2 regions of the Bacillus sp. AFS031507 genome follow, and region 1 is predicted to be linked to the other one. Evidence: riboswitches for the same ligand, from Rfam matches in the RefSeq annotation. Region 1 holds a riboswitch; the other holds the start of a gene.

Evidence for each region. Region 1 has a riboswitch for cyclic di-GMP ahead of COE25_RS00450 (anti-repressor SinI family protein). Riboswitches for the same ligand answer to the same signal wherever they lie in the genome.
Region 2: another riboswitch for cyclic di-GMP. It lies ahead of COE25_RS26195 (anti-repressor SinI family protein); the one in region 1 lies ahead of COE25_RS00450 (anti-repressor SinI family protein).

What each region holds. Positions count from the first base shown of each region.
Region 1 covers NZ_NUOW01000001.1:91,679-98,510, forward strand. Annotated here, with positions in the region: gene map (type I methionyl aminopeptidase) at 1-554, opposite strand, end outside; gene COE25_RS00445 (helix-turn-helix domain-containing protein) at 837-1,166, shown strand; gene COE25_RS00450 (anti-repressor SinI family protein) at 1,274-1,405, opposite strand; cyclic di-GMP riboswitch class I at 1,436-1,525, opposite strand; gene COE25_RS00455 (hypothetical protein) at 2,139-2,351, shown strand; gene hutH (histidine ammonia-lyase) at 2,389-3,915, opposite strand; gene COE25_RS00465 (DNA topoisomerase III) at 4,261-6,351, shown strand; gene COE25_RS00470 (MDR family MFS transporter) at 6,455-6,832, shown strand, end outside.
Region 2 covers NZ_NUOW01000039.1:6,125-12,956, forward strand. Annotated here, with positions in the region: gene COE25_RS31880 (hypothetical protein) at 31-330, opposite strand; gene COE25_RS31885 (hypothetical protein) at 378-542, opposite strand; gene COE25_RS26180 (DUF2975 domain-containing protein) at 701-1,183, shown strand; partial or broken gene COE25_RS26185 (helix-turn-helix domain-containing protein) at 1,210-1,341, shown strand; gene yhfH (protein YhfH) at 1,506-1,640, opposite strand; gene COE25_RS31050 (hypothetical protein) at 1,892-2,053, opposite strand; cyclic di-GMP riboswitch class I at 2,240-2,323, shown strand; gene COE25_RS26195 (anti-repressor SinI family protein) at 2,351-2,470, shown strand; partial or broken gene COE25_RS26200 (IS110 family RNA-guided transposase) at 2,868-4,086, shown strand; gene COE25_RS26205 (hypothetical protein) at 4,468-5,127, shown strand; gene COE25_RS26215 (LysE family transporter) at 6,109-6,699, opposite strand; gene COE25_RS26220 (helix-turn-helix domain-containing protein) at 6,817-6,832, shown strand, end outside.

The DNA of each region.
Region 1 (6,832 bases):
AGCCCGTAGTGTGGAACATCCGGCTTCTCATGTATCACTGCTCCAATCCCATGGCCAATAAAGTCTCGAACAACAGAAAAACCTTCACTTTCAACATAGGTTTGAATTGCGTGTCCGATATCCCCAATTCGATTGCCGACAATCGCCTGTTCTATCCCTTTATAGAGTGCTTCCTTTGTAACATTTAATAGACGTTCGGTTTCCTCAGATACCTTTCCTACTGCATAAGACCAGGCGGAATCAGCCAAAGCACCATTGTAATTGACAACCATATCCACTGTCACAATGTCCCCATCTTTTAAAGGTTCCTTCCTTGGGAAGCCATGGCATATTTCGTCATTTATGCTTGCACAGGTTGCATATTCATAACCCTTATAACCCTTTTGTTCTGGTGTCGCTCCATTTTTCTTAAGAAATTCTTCAACAAATACATCGATTTCCCAAGTGGTTATACCTGGTTTGATTAATTTTCCGATTTCTTTATGACAAGCTGCAAGTATTTCTCCTGCCTTTTTCATTGCTTCAATTTCACGTTGTGATTTAAGGACAATCATTTTAGGAGGGTCCCCTTCCTTTTTGTTTATTTTTATGTATAATATTCATAATTGTTATCCGTCTATACGCAAAAACTTTTAGTGAATTATACAATTAACCACTATTGGCAACACTATTAATATTAACCCTATCCTGTTAATTTTTCAAAAATACTTTATATGGTGAAACTTTTTCTCAAAGTTCATATTTTTGTTCATATTCCTTTGTTCTTAATATGGTACTTTTCTATTCCTTTTGATAGAATTAATGAAAAGAGAATAATAATTAGGTGTGTGAGAATTATGATCGGTGATCGCGTAAAAAAATTTCGCTTAGAAAAGAAAATGTCACTTTCCGAACTTGCTGCTCAAGCAGGAGTGGCAAAATCTTATTTAAGTAACCTTGAAAATAACAAACAAGAGAATCCTTCTATAAAGTTTCTTGAAAAAATTGCAGTTGTCTTAAATATTCCTGTTGATCATTTAATACATGAAGAAGTCAATAAAGCGGAATTAGACATTGATTGGATGAATCTTGTCAAAGATGCAATGAATTCTGGTGTTTCCAAAGAACAATTTCGTGATTTTCTTGAATTTAACAAGTGGCGTATTAATCAAAACGACGATAAATAATAACCTGCTTTTTAAAAGGTCTTTTTCAATTTGAAAAAAGAAAAGCATTCTACAAATACTCCCATTTGTAGAATGCTTTTTTATTTATGTATACTGTCGTTCCATGATTAACTCATTACTTCTTGTTGGCTAAGGAAGTCACGAACTGCTTTTATGGATAATCCCAAGTCTTTTGCTTCTAATATGAGGTCCATCCATTCTTGATCGATTACTTCTACTTCACTTTTTGTAATAATCATTTTTCTCACTCCTAAAATACATTGTGTATTCCAGGTAGCCCGGCCATCGTAACAAGTTAAACCTGCCTTAGATCCTCGGCTTTGCGTCCCTGCTTTTCAACAGGTTTGCCTTTTTCTGAACTAATACAACTTAAGTATGACTGTATTAGCCAATCGTTCTTTTGTGATAGGTCAATTTACTTAATCCTTATTGATATTATATCTAGTGCTATTTTAGTAGGGTGTTGTAATTTGTCGTATTATTTAAATTTTCACACATTTTTTTCTAACAAATTATGCCATATATCTACAAAAATATCCCAATTACTGCCTAACTCCTTTGATGTTCCATGTCTAAGGTCTAGAGCTTTAGACGAAATTCCTTGCCATTTCATTATTTCCTAGTGGAAACTAAAATGGTTTTACAAACATATGACTTAAAGATTTGTCTAAACTGTGACAATTAGCATATAATTAAACAACATAATAATAAACTTAATATTGTTAATATTCAAAATAATGGTGGTGAAGCATTGCGATGACCCTTATTCATGTATTAAACTTTTCCATTCCGATTGCGTTTATTGTGTTTGCTGGGTATGTATTAGACCGCATGTGTAAACCAGATCCCCCAAAAGATAAAGCTGGTGAAGAGTGAATCTATTTATAGATTCCACTTTCAGGCAGCTTTTTCTTTTTTAATAGTAATTATTTTCACTCCAATCAGGGAATGCTACTTTTGATGACGAAAGGAGTGTTGAATTTGGCACGTGGAGAACATTTTGAACATAAAAAGAAAAACCACCCAGGTAATTTTCCAAAAGACAGTTTAACGGAAAAGCATGCGAAACAAGCAATTGGGGACGAAGAATTTTTAGTGGTAAGGGAAGCCTTTAAAAATCGAGTGGAAGATGAGGATGAATATCGAGGAGATACTGCTCGTTTACTAAATGACCAGACAGAATAAAAGGCGTGAGCACTCACGCCTTTTTATATTTTATATCCTAGAATGGGCCTTTTTCCATACTTAAATTTCTAATAAAATGTGAAAATTCAATTGTTTTAAGCCAATTAGCTGCTTTTTCGATGTCCTTGGAAAACACCCTGTCTTGTTTAATCGAAGCTACCTGTTCGCGGCCCTTATCATAAAAAACCCTGGTATGAGATGCCATTTTTTCGATCCCGCGAATTTCAACCGCCTGCATGGCACAAATTAGTTCAATTGCGATAACTCTGCGTGCGTTCTGGATAATTTGATAAGCATGCCTAGAAGCAATTGTTCCCATACTTACATGATCCTCTTGATTTGCGGAAGAGGGAATCGAGTCGACACTGGCAGGATGTGCGAGTGTTTTATTTTCTGAAACAAGCGCTGCTGCCGCATATTGCATAATCATTGCACCCGATTGCAAACCAGGTTCAGGACTTAGGAAAGCCGGTAAATCATTTAGCTGTGGATTGACTAATCTTTCAATTCGTCTTTCCGAGATATTTGCTAGTTCCGCTACGGCAATCTTCATAAAATCCATCGCAAAAGCTATGGGCTGTCCGTGGAAGTTCCCACCAGATATCACCTTTTCTCCATCATCAAAAATTAATGGATTATCCGTTGCAGCATTCATTTCGATCTCTAATTTTTCTTTCACATAATCCAAGGCCTGCCAAGATGCCCCGTGAACTTGTGGAATGCAACGGAGAGAATAAGCATCTTGAACCCGTAACTCGCCCTGCTGTGTTGTCAATAAACTATCGCTTAAATAACGACGAATTCTCGCGGCTGTGTCAATCTGCTGTTTGTATCCCCTTGCGACATGAACTTCTTCTGCAAATGCATCGATAATTCCGTTTAACCCTTCCATTGTCATTGCAGCAATCAGCTCACTTTCATGTGCTAACTGTTCTGCCTCCAAGTAACCAATAACACCCATTGCTGTCATCGCTTGAGTACCATTAATTAGAGCTAGACCTTCTTTTGCTTCCAAGGTTACGGGTAAAATCCCTTCTAACTGGAGGGCATCAAAAGCATCGATTTGCTTACCTTTGTAAAATACCTCTCCTTCCCCAATTAGAACTAAGGCAAGGTGAGAAAGCGGGGCTAAATCACCGCTCGCACCAAGGGAACCTTGCTGTGGGATGACAGGAATGATATCTTTATTCACTAACTCTAATAACTTTTCAATGACAATAGGTCTGACTCCAGAAAAGCCCTTTAGTAGTGCGTTAGCCCGAAGAAGGACCATGGCTTTAGAAACAATTTCCGGAAAAGGTTCACCTACCCCGCACGCATGGGAACGAATTAAATTAAGCTGCAGGTCTTGAACATGATTCTTATCGATAAGTACATCGCTGAATTTTCCAAATCCAGTCGTAATTCCATAAACTACCTTTGATTCTGAAACAATTCTTTCTACTGCTTCACGGCTCTTCTTGACAGCTTCCATACTCTTGTCTGAAGCATTAACCTTTTGCTTGCCATATAATACATCTTTCATCTGCTCTAACGTTAAGCTTCCACCTGTAAGTGTGATCATATTGTCTCTCTCCTCTACCACTGTAGTATAATAAAGAAAGAGGCTGGATTCCGAATCTATTTGATTTGGAGTCCAGCCTCTTTTATGATTACTTGATTGAATATTATTAGATGTCTCATGGGATCATTCCATTCTTTAATTATCTTATTGATAATTATTGTATGTGATGAAAAGCTTATCTGTCAATTAAATTTTCTGAATTTTAGCACGATAACACTTTAGTACGATAATAATAAAAAGCGGAATCGCCGGTTTAGCGGCGTATGAGCTACAACGATTTAAAATAAAGGAAAGTTCCGTTATACTATAAAAAGGTCAAATTGGATTTACCCGAAAGGAGTAATTATGAAATCTCTCGTACTTGCAGAAAAGCCAAGTGTGGCTCGTGAACTTGCTCGTGTCCTTGGCTGCAATCAAAAACATAAAAGCTATATGGAAGGCAATCAATATATTGTCACATGGGCCCTTGGACACTTAATCGAATTAAAAATGCCCGAGCATTATGACACGAAATATAAAACATGGAATTTGGAAGATTTACCGATCATTCCACAAAAAATGGGCTTGATGGTCATGAAGCAAACAAACCATCAATTCCGTGCCATTGAAGCGTTAGCCAAACGAAAAGATATTAACGAATGTATCATTGCAACGGATGCAGGTCGGGAAGGCGAACTGGTTGCCCGCTGGATTCTTGAAAAGCTCCACTGGAACAAACCTTTAAAAAGATTATGGATTTCTTCACAAACAGATAAGGCTATAAAGGATGGGTTCAAACAATTAAAACCAGGCAAACAGTTTGAGGACCTCTACCATTCAGCAGTTTGCCGAGCAGAGGCTGATTGGTTAATTGGTCTAAATGTGACAAGAGCATTGACCACCAAATACAAGGATCCTCTATCTGCGGGTCGGGTTCAAACCCCTACGCTTGCACTTGTTCTTGAGCGTGAGCAGCAGATTCAATCCTTTGTACCAAAGGAATATTGGACAATTCGGGCAGAAATCGGCCCGCTTTCAACTGATTGGGAACGAGACAATGAAAAGCGCATTTTCGAAAATGTAAAAGCGGAAGCGATCCAATCGAAAATCAATGGAAAAAAAGCTGTGCTTGAAAAAATTGAGCGAAAGAAAAAATCAGAGCCGCAGCCTCTACCCTATGATTTAACAGAGCTACAGCGTGATGCCAATAAGCGATTTGGATTTTCTGCAAAAAAAACTTCGACAGTCTTACAGCGTCTTTACGAGCAATACAAATTAGTTACTTATCCAAGAACCGATTCACGCTATTTAACAACAGATATGATGAACACAATGACAGACCGCCTGCAAGGAATGGCTTCTGGATATAGAGATGAAGTCCGCCCTCTTCTTGCAAATAGGGGTACTGTGCTTGCCAAACGCGTTTTTAACAATGACAAGGTATCGGATCACCATGCCATTATTCCTACGGAACAACGGCTGAATCTTAGCGAACTCGATTCAGATGAAAGAAAACTATACGATATCATTGCCAGACGTTTCTTAGCCTTGTTTTTACCTGCTTATGAATTTGAAACCATTCAGGCTACCTTCAAGGTAGAAGGTGAGACATTTACAGCAAAAGAAACAAATGTAATCGATTTGGGCTTTAAGAAAGTCTTAGGAAAAGAAGATACTGAACATGCTGTAACTGGCTTGCAAAAATTAGCCCAAGGTCAGTCCTTTACGGTTAAAAATAGCTCCATCAACCAAAAATGGACCGAACCACCGCAGCGTTATTCTGAAGCGGATGTTCTAGCTCAAATGGAGAAATTCGGTTTAGGAACCCCAGCAACCAGAGCAGAAATTATTGAAAGACTTGTGGAAACAGAAGTTGTTGAACGGCAAAATGGGCGCTTCCATCCAACGAAAAAAGGCAAACAACTAATCGACCTTGTCAATGATGAATTAAAATCACCAGAATTGACGGCCAAATGGGAGCAGGAATTGGAACGAATCTCAAAAGGAAAGGCAGACCCAAAAGCCTTTTTACAAAAAATTCGCCGTCAAACAGAGCAGCTGGTTTCTGAAATTAAAACGAGCGACAAAACGTACCGTGCCCACAATTTAACCGGATCGAGATGTCCGGAATGTAACGAATTCTTAAAGGAAAGAAATACAAAGGATGGAAAAATTCTTGTTTGCTCAAGTCCTGAGTGTTCATTTCGGAAAAGAAAGGACCCGAAGCTTTCCAATCGCCGCTGTCCACAGTGCCATAAAAAAATGGAGATTCATGACGGGAAAGCAGGCGCCTACTTCCAATGCCGCCGATGCAATGTCGTTGAAAAAGCAGAAGACAAGAAAAAAGCAGTTAATAAGAAAGAAGCACAAAAACTTGTCCAGAAATATACGCAAAAAGAGGATTTTGGAACAAGCTTAGGTGATTTACTGAAACAAGCCTTAAAAAATCAAGACTAACCATAATGGTAAGCACAATCCATGTGCTTACCATTTCTGCTGTATGTTCGTCCAGTTAGATAGTATGATGGTATGGTCAAAAATTTAGAAACGAGGACAATGTATGAGGATTAGGGATTGGGATCCTAATTTAAAAGTTCGCCTGTTTAGCGAAGGGATGATGAACATTACCTTTTGGATGTTTTTTCCTTTCTTAACGATCTATTTTGCAGAAGAGTTCGGTAAAAGTAAAGCAGGATTATTACTAGTTTTCTCACAAATTTTTTCTGTATTGGCTAACCTTATGGGCGGATACTGTGCCGACCGGTTCGGGCGGAAACGAATGATGGTTTTGTCCGCTATCGGTCAGGGACTTTCGTTTATAGCCTTTGCCTTCGCAAGTTCCCCCTGGTTTCAATCCCCATGGATGGGGTTTGCAGCCTTTGCAGTCGCCGGTGTGTTCGGTTCTTTTTACTGGCCAGCCAGTCAAGCGATGGTCGCA
Region 2 (6,832 bases), on a different contig from region 1:
ACTTTTATGGGAAATAAAATGAAAAGAATCTTAAAATCCTCTTGTTACCATACAAAAATTCAGATTAAAGGAATAGGCATAATAATAATGGCAACTAAAGAAATTCTCTCTCCTTTTAAGAATCCCCAATATGAAATCTATAATTCTTAGGCTAGATACAGGTAACAAAGCTCGGTTAAAAGCGAATTCTACCCCTGTCGAGCTCATTCCCCATATATGCAGGTCATGGACTTCTAATATTGTCGGTAAACCACTTAAGTAATCCTTAATTTTATCTGTATCGATTCCCTCTGGTACGGCATCAAGTGACAAATTAATCGATTCCTTCAATACCCCCCAGGTACCAAATAGAATGACAATTGAAATTAGAAGACTAACTAGAGGGTCAAGCCATTGCCATCCTGTCCAAAGGATATAAACCCTGCGATTTCTACTCCAAGTGAAACTAATGCATCCGCTGCCATGTGCATGAAAGCTCCACGGATATTTAAATCATTTTTTCTTACAGACATAAAAAGTAAAGCAGTAATGCCATTAATCACTCCCCTTTAATTAATAAAAAAATGGCAACCCTTATAAGGTTGACTCGTAGGATATATAAATAACAATAATAATATAATAAAAAACAATATTAGTTTATTGAAAAACGATAAAGTGTGTGTTAAAGTCATTTTATAATTAAATCAGTGAGGTGCTTTAAATGAATGTTAAACGAGGTTCAACCACTTTCTTAAAGGTAATTATTTTACTGGCTGGAATTGCAGTGCTTGCTTTATGTATTTGGTTGCCTGAGATAGCCATTAGAGATGCAAGGGTACATCCAGATACTGCTTACTTCCTAATCCCCTTTTTAGTATGTGCATACGGATTCTGTATTACGTTTTTTGTTGTGTTGTATCAAGCATTTAAACTATTAACCTATATCGAAAGGAACAATGCTTTCTCTGAGTTATCCCTTAAATCTTTGAAGGTTTTAAAGAAATGTACTTTTGCAGTCATTTTCTTCATTGTGTTAGGGATAGTAAGCTTAAAGGTGCTTTCTAAAGTTACAGGTGACGACCCAGCAGGTCCAATATCACTAAGTCTAATGGGCATTTTGGCAACAAGTATCATCGCAGCCATTGTGGACGCACTTCAAAAGCCATTAAAAAACGTCCTTGAATTAAAACCAAAAAATGATTAATTTTTTGATAAAATTTTATTAACGAGGTGCCGCTTTCGGAGAGGGTTGGAATTACTATGGCTAATCTCTCCATTCTGAAATGGGAAAGCAAAAGCGGTTCGTTTTTCAACATTAGAAGCATATGTAAGACTTTGGATTGTCAGCCAGGTGATATTTTGGCGTACAAAAGCGACGAAGACACTTATTAAAAACGGACAACAAATTTATTTAATTAACGAGAGTCGATAGATAATTTAAGGGATAGCCATTAAGCTATCCCTTCTTTGCGTTTATTGATGTTATTTACTCTAACTCCCCAGCAAAGCTGGAGAGTTAACAAACTTTACTCTTCTTTTTTGGATAAACAACGATCACAATCCATCATATAACTTTCTGCTTGCTCTTGCATATGCTGCCCGCATTCAGGACATTCCTTTTTTGGCAAATTGCGGAAAAATTCAACAGGACTCATTAACATTTAAATCTCCTCCTTTATTAATACAGTTCGTTTTTACTTATCTTGTTATAGTACAGTATAAGCGAAAAAGAGAAAAAAGTATAGACCTTTTTTAAATAAATCATAAAAGTTTTAATATGTTCATTTAATCTATTTTTACCTTGAATATCCCAATCGAAATCCTCAGTATCATCATCCCATTCCGAGTTAAGAGAATAGAATTCTCTTGAAGCTACAACTATTGTGTTATCTAAGGTAATTCTCCACGAACATTAAATATGTAATGCATATTCTGGTGTTTCTTGGGTTCTGCCTCTTCTGTTTATTTGAATCATATCCCCGAACCCCATCCAAAAAAGGTTAGATGCTCTTCCAGCATTTTGTAACTTTAATCCCGCTAATTTGCCTAATTCAGAAATAATTACTTCTTTCATACACTTCTCCCTGTTCGGATCATTATTTAAGGAATGAACCCGTTAGTTCAACAAGCACATTCTATTTTATTGCATATTTTCGTCGAAGTGCTACATAACTTCCTATTTATTGTCGAATTTTTTCGATTTTATTTTGTTCAATATAGTGAACGTTTGTAGTACAATTGTTTCATATTATTAACAATTTTTAGAAAAAAGCAAACCATTTGAAAGATTGGGACGCAAAGCTACAGGTCTAAGGTTATAAACTAAGATGGCTGAGTTGCCTAAAATAGTACATATTTTAGGGGGAATATTATGACTGCAACTGCTGGCAAAAAAGAATTAGACAAAGATTGGTTTGACCTCATTTTGGAAGCTCGTAATTTAGGAATTTCTGTTGATGAAATTAAAGAATTTCTAAATAAATCATCTTGACCTCTGTGAGGTCTATTTTTTTAATTTCTTCGCACTTTTGGTCAAATGCTACATTAAAGAGTCAATTTACTTCTTTAACTAAACTGCACCGTTAGTGGAACAAGAGTTGCCGTAGCAACCCCAATCTTCAACTCTTGCACCCGTTAGTCATCCATGCAGCGCAAGCGCTGCACCACAGAGAATGAAAATTGTTTAAAAGCGTCAATAATGATTCTACGGCTGGAAGAGGAAGGTCGATACACTATGGTGCGTTAGAGCCCATCCGTTAGTCTGACGCCAACGACCACGGTGCATCACAGACTGTCGCTCCCTTACGGGAAGCACTCATATTAGATTAATCCTATTCTGGTTGTTGCACCAGCCTCTATAAATAGTAGCCGTGGAAAGGATAAATTTAATGGATGTAATCATTGAACGAGCATGTGGTATGGATGTCCATAAGGACAGTATTACCGCCTGTATTATGACACCAGAAGGAAAGGAGATCCAAACGTTTTCAACTAAAACAGTTTTTTTATTAAAACTAATTGATTGGATTAAGGAGTACGGTTGTACCCACGTTGCAATGGAAAGTACAAGTGTTTACTGGAAACCTATTGTTAATTTGCTTGAGTCCGAAGGAATTGAGTTTTTAGAGGTAAATGCTCAACATATGAAAGCACTCCCAGGGCGTAAAACTGATGTCAAAGATGCAGAGTGGATAGCACAACTTCTTCGTCATGGATTACTCAAAGCCAGTTTTATTCCAGATCGCAATCAACGTGAGTTGCTCGAACTTGTTCGCTATCGAAGGAGTATTATTGAAGAACGTGCCAGACAACACAATCGTATTCAAAAAGTATTAGAAGGAGCGAATATTAAACTAGGATCGGTTGTTTCTGATATTATGGGAGTTTCTTCAAGGAATATGCTTCGTGCGAGTGCGGATGGTGAAGATAATCCTGAGAAACTAGCAAACTTCGCTCAGCGTTCATTAAAAAGGAAAAAAGATGAACTTGAGATCGCTCTAAAAGGATATGTAAACCCTCATCAACGATTAATGTTAAAAACTATTTTAACGCACATTGATTTCCTAAGTGAACAAATCGATATGTTAGATCAAGAAGTAGCCCAAAGAGTAAGTTCCTATCAAGAAGATATTGAACGACTAGATTCAATACCTGGCATTGCCACTCGGATGGCTGAGCAAATCCTAGCTGAAATCGGAACAAATATTAAAAAACAGTTTCCAAGTCCTTCACATTTATGTTCTTGGGCAGCATTAGTACCAGGACACAATGAAAGCGCAGGTAAAAGAAAATCATCCAAAACCAAAAAAGGAAACAAATATTTAAAATCCGCATTAACAGAAGAAGCTCATTCAGTAGGAGCATCTAAAAAACTACCTAGGCGTACTGTATAGGCGTACAGCCGCACGAAAAGGTAGAAAACGAGCGGGAATTGTTGTCGCTCACGCCATGTTGAGAATTGCATATTATCTCTTAACTCGAAAAGAAATGTACGTTGATTTAGGTGAAGATTATTTTGATAAACAAAAAGAAACTTCAATTATACGGCATTCTGTACGTAGACTAGAAAACTTGGGTTATACCGTAACAATAACGGAAGCCTCCTAATTCATTAATATAGTCAATGAAATATCCTTGGATCAGGCGCTCTCTTTTAAAAAAAAATTGAATGAGCTGCGTCTTCTTCAGTATTGCCATTTTGCAGAAGTTACAGAAGTTTATTTTCATAGTAGTTTAAGTGAAATATTTCACAATTTCTAAAATTAATTTTTAGGAAACTCCAGTAAACTATCTTCCCCTGTACAATTAATCTATGTATGATTTGATAGTAGGAATAGTTCTGTTTGTAGGGTCTAATCGAAAATGAAATTCGAATTTAGGCCAAATTATTAATTTTTTTAAAAAGTCCTAATTTTAGAAATCCGGTTGTTTTGTCCAAGCTCACTTAATCCTTTTCCATAGACTAATTAAAAAGGAGATGAGAAAGTGATGAAATATAAAGGAGAATTACACACAGATTTCTCAAGAAATTCTAAAAATGAACTTTTAAAGGAAGAAAAAGTATATCAATCATCGGCACACCAAGAGTGTATTGACCGTGCTTATCGTATTCCCATATTTTTAAGTACGACAACTCATTTAAATGACAACCAACAACGGTTTCTAGACCGTTTAATTTTAGAGATTGAGAGTGCTTTACTTTTTCCGCGTACATTACCTTTAAGCGAAAGTTATCCCGAATCCATTTTGACTGATATTCGTCGGTTAGTTTCATCAAGCTATGGAATGTTGGCAGTAAACCTTCGTCGATTTAAAATTCAAACAGTTGACGTCAATGCAGGACCCCTTCCACCATCCACTCCTTTCTGGATAGGATCAGTTTATTCACAAGTAGAACCTTCAATGGCTTTTCAATTTGGTCTACCCTTATTATTAGTAAGGGAAGAAGATACTGACGCAAATAATGGAATTTGGGCAGGAGGAATTGCCCCACTCAACCTATTTATTGTTTGGCATTCTGAAACTCAAACTGTTGATCAATTCTTTAACACTCCTGAATGGAGATCAGCCTTTGCAAATTGGAGTGCACAAGTAAGAAATGCTTTTTATATTCAGACAGAGCCTAAGTTCAAGTATAGATGTGAATGATAAACTGGTACTTTAGCATCAAGTCGAATATTTTCAATAAGTTGAAAATATACAAGATTTTATTCACCTTTATATATTTTTGGCTTATTTACATAAAAATAACATTTGGATAAACAGAACCTTTTAGTTTCCAAATACACTTACTTCTTCAGCTAACCTGCCTCGTTAGTGGAACAAGAAAAAGAGCCGCAGCTACGACCTAAAGCACACTCTAATTCAATAAGCGAGATGAATAAGTTGTAAAAAGTGACCTGCAATATTAATGCCTTATTTCCTCATAATCTGTACTTAGAGGTGAAGCATATAGATTAATAAATAATATGTAAACTGGATACAGAATGACAGACCCATAAATCAGAAGGTTAAATCTCGGAAATAGTGTTACTCCTACATTAATAGGAAAAACAACAGGGAAAAAAGAGAAAAAAAGAATAAAATATGGTACCCACAAAAGGAGTGACAAATAGCTGTATTTCCTACCAATATTCCATTTTTTTGTTAAGTAAATGAATAAAATTGTCGAAAGTAGAAGTCCAATAACATTAATAGCAGCAATTACAATGTAAACATTATCCCATTCCCAGCCAGTTAACATACTAATATGAGATACATTTATTATGAGTTCGATTGCTATAAACAACGCTATAGCGTATAAGGCACTAATAGTATTTAACTTTATAAAAAACTTCATCATATACCTCCTTAATTAAGAAACAGCAACACCTCTGAGTTAAGTTCTTTATTCAATTATAATCATTCTTAAAGTAACTTGCTACGTTAGTGGAACAAGAAAAAAAGTCGCCGTAGCGACGCCTTATTAAACATAAGCACCCCGATAGTGGAACAAGCAAAAAAAGCTGCTGAAGCAGCCACTGATCTTAAACTCTTGCACCCGTTACTTTAAGTGCCATACTTCACATTCTGCATTGTTAATTAAATCAAAAAAAGGCGATGCCTTTTTAAAGCATCGCACCCGTTACATTATCTCGATTCCAAAAGTATCGAAATTGCACTAAACATCAATAATAAAGCCATAACTATATTAAACTGAGTATTATACTTTGATAAGAACTTTCGGAAAATTGAACCAAACACACCCCAAGAGTAAGTACCTAAAAAACCAACAAAAGCTAGAAAGAATGAATAGAATATTAAGCTGACATTTGAAGTGTGATATGGAAGGACAAAGGTTGATATTGTAGTTATGCCATATAAAATACCTTTCGGATTTATGAATTGTAAAAGCATACCTGTTAAAAAACTGTTATTCTTGTCCCCATCAGTGTGATTACCATCATTCTTACTTGTAATAATTTTTATAGCCAGATACAACATATAGATTACACCTAGAATAGTCATTATAAATTCAACTTTTGGAATGAAGCTTTTAAGCAAAAGACCAAAATAAGCACACAATAATATTAGTACAAAGAAACCTGAACCAACTCCTAACGAAAATCTAATTGTCTTTTTTAATCCGTATTTGTTAGCAACTAACATTGCCATAATATTATTTGGACCTGGGGTAAAAGCAGTAACAAAGACATATAACAAAAATGATAATAAAGCCAAAATGGAACCCTCCTTTGATTGTATGTTATAATGTTCGAAATAGACAATATAACGATTTCCTTTATATTGTACGATATGTACGTTATATTGTAAATAATTAATTATAGGAGTGTTTTTATGGAAGAAATAAATC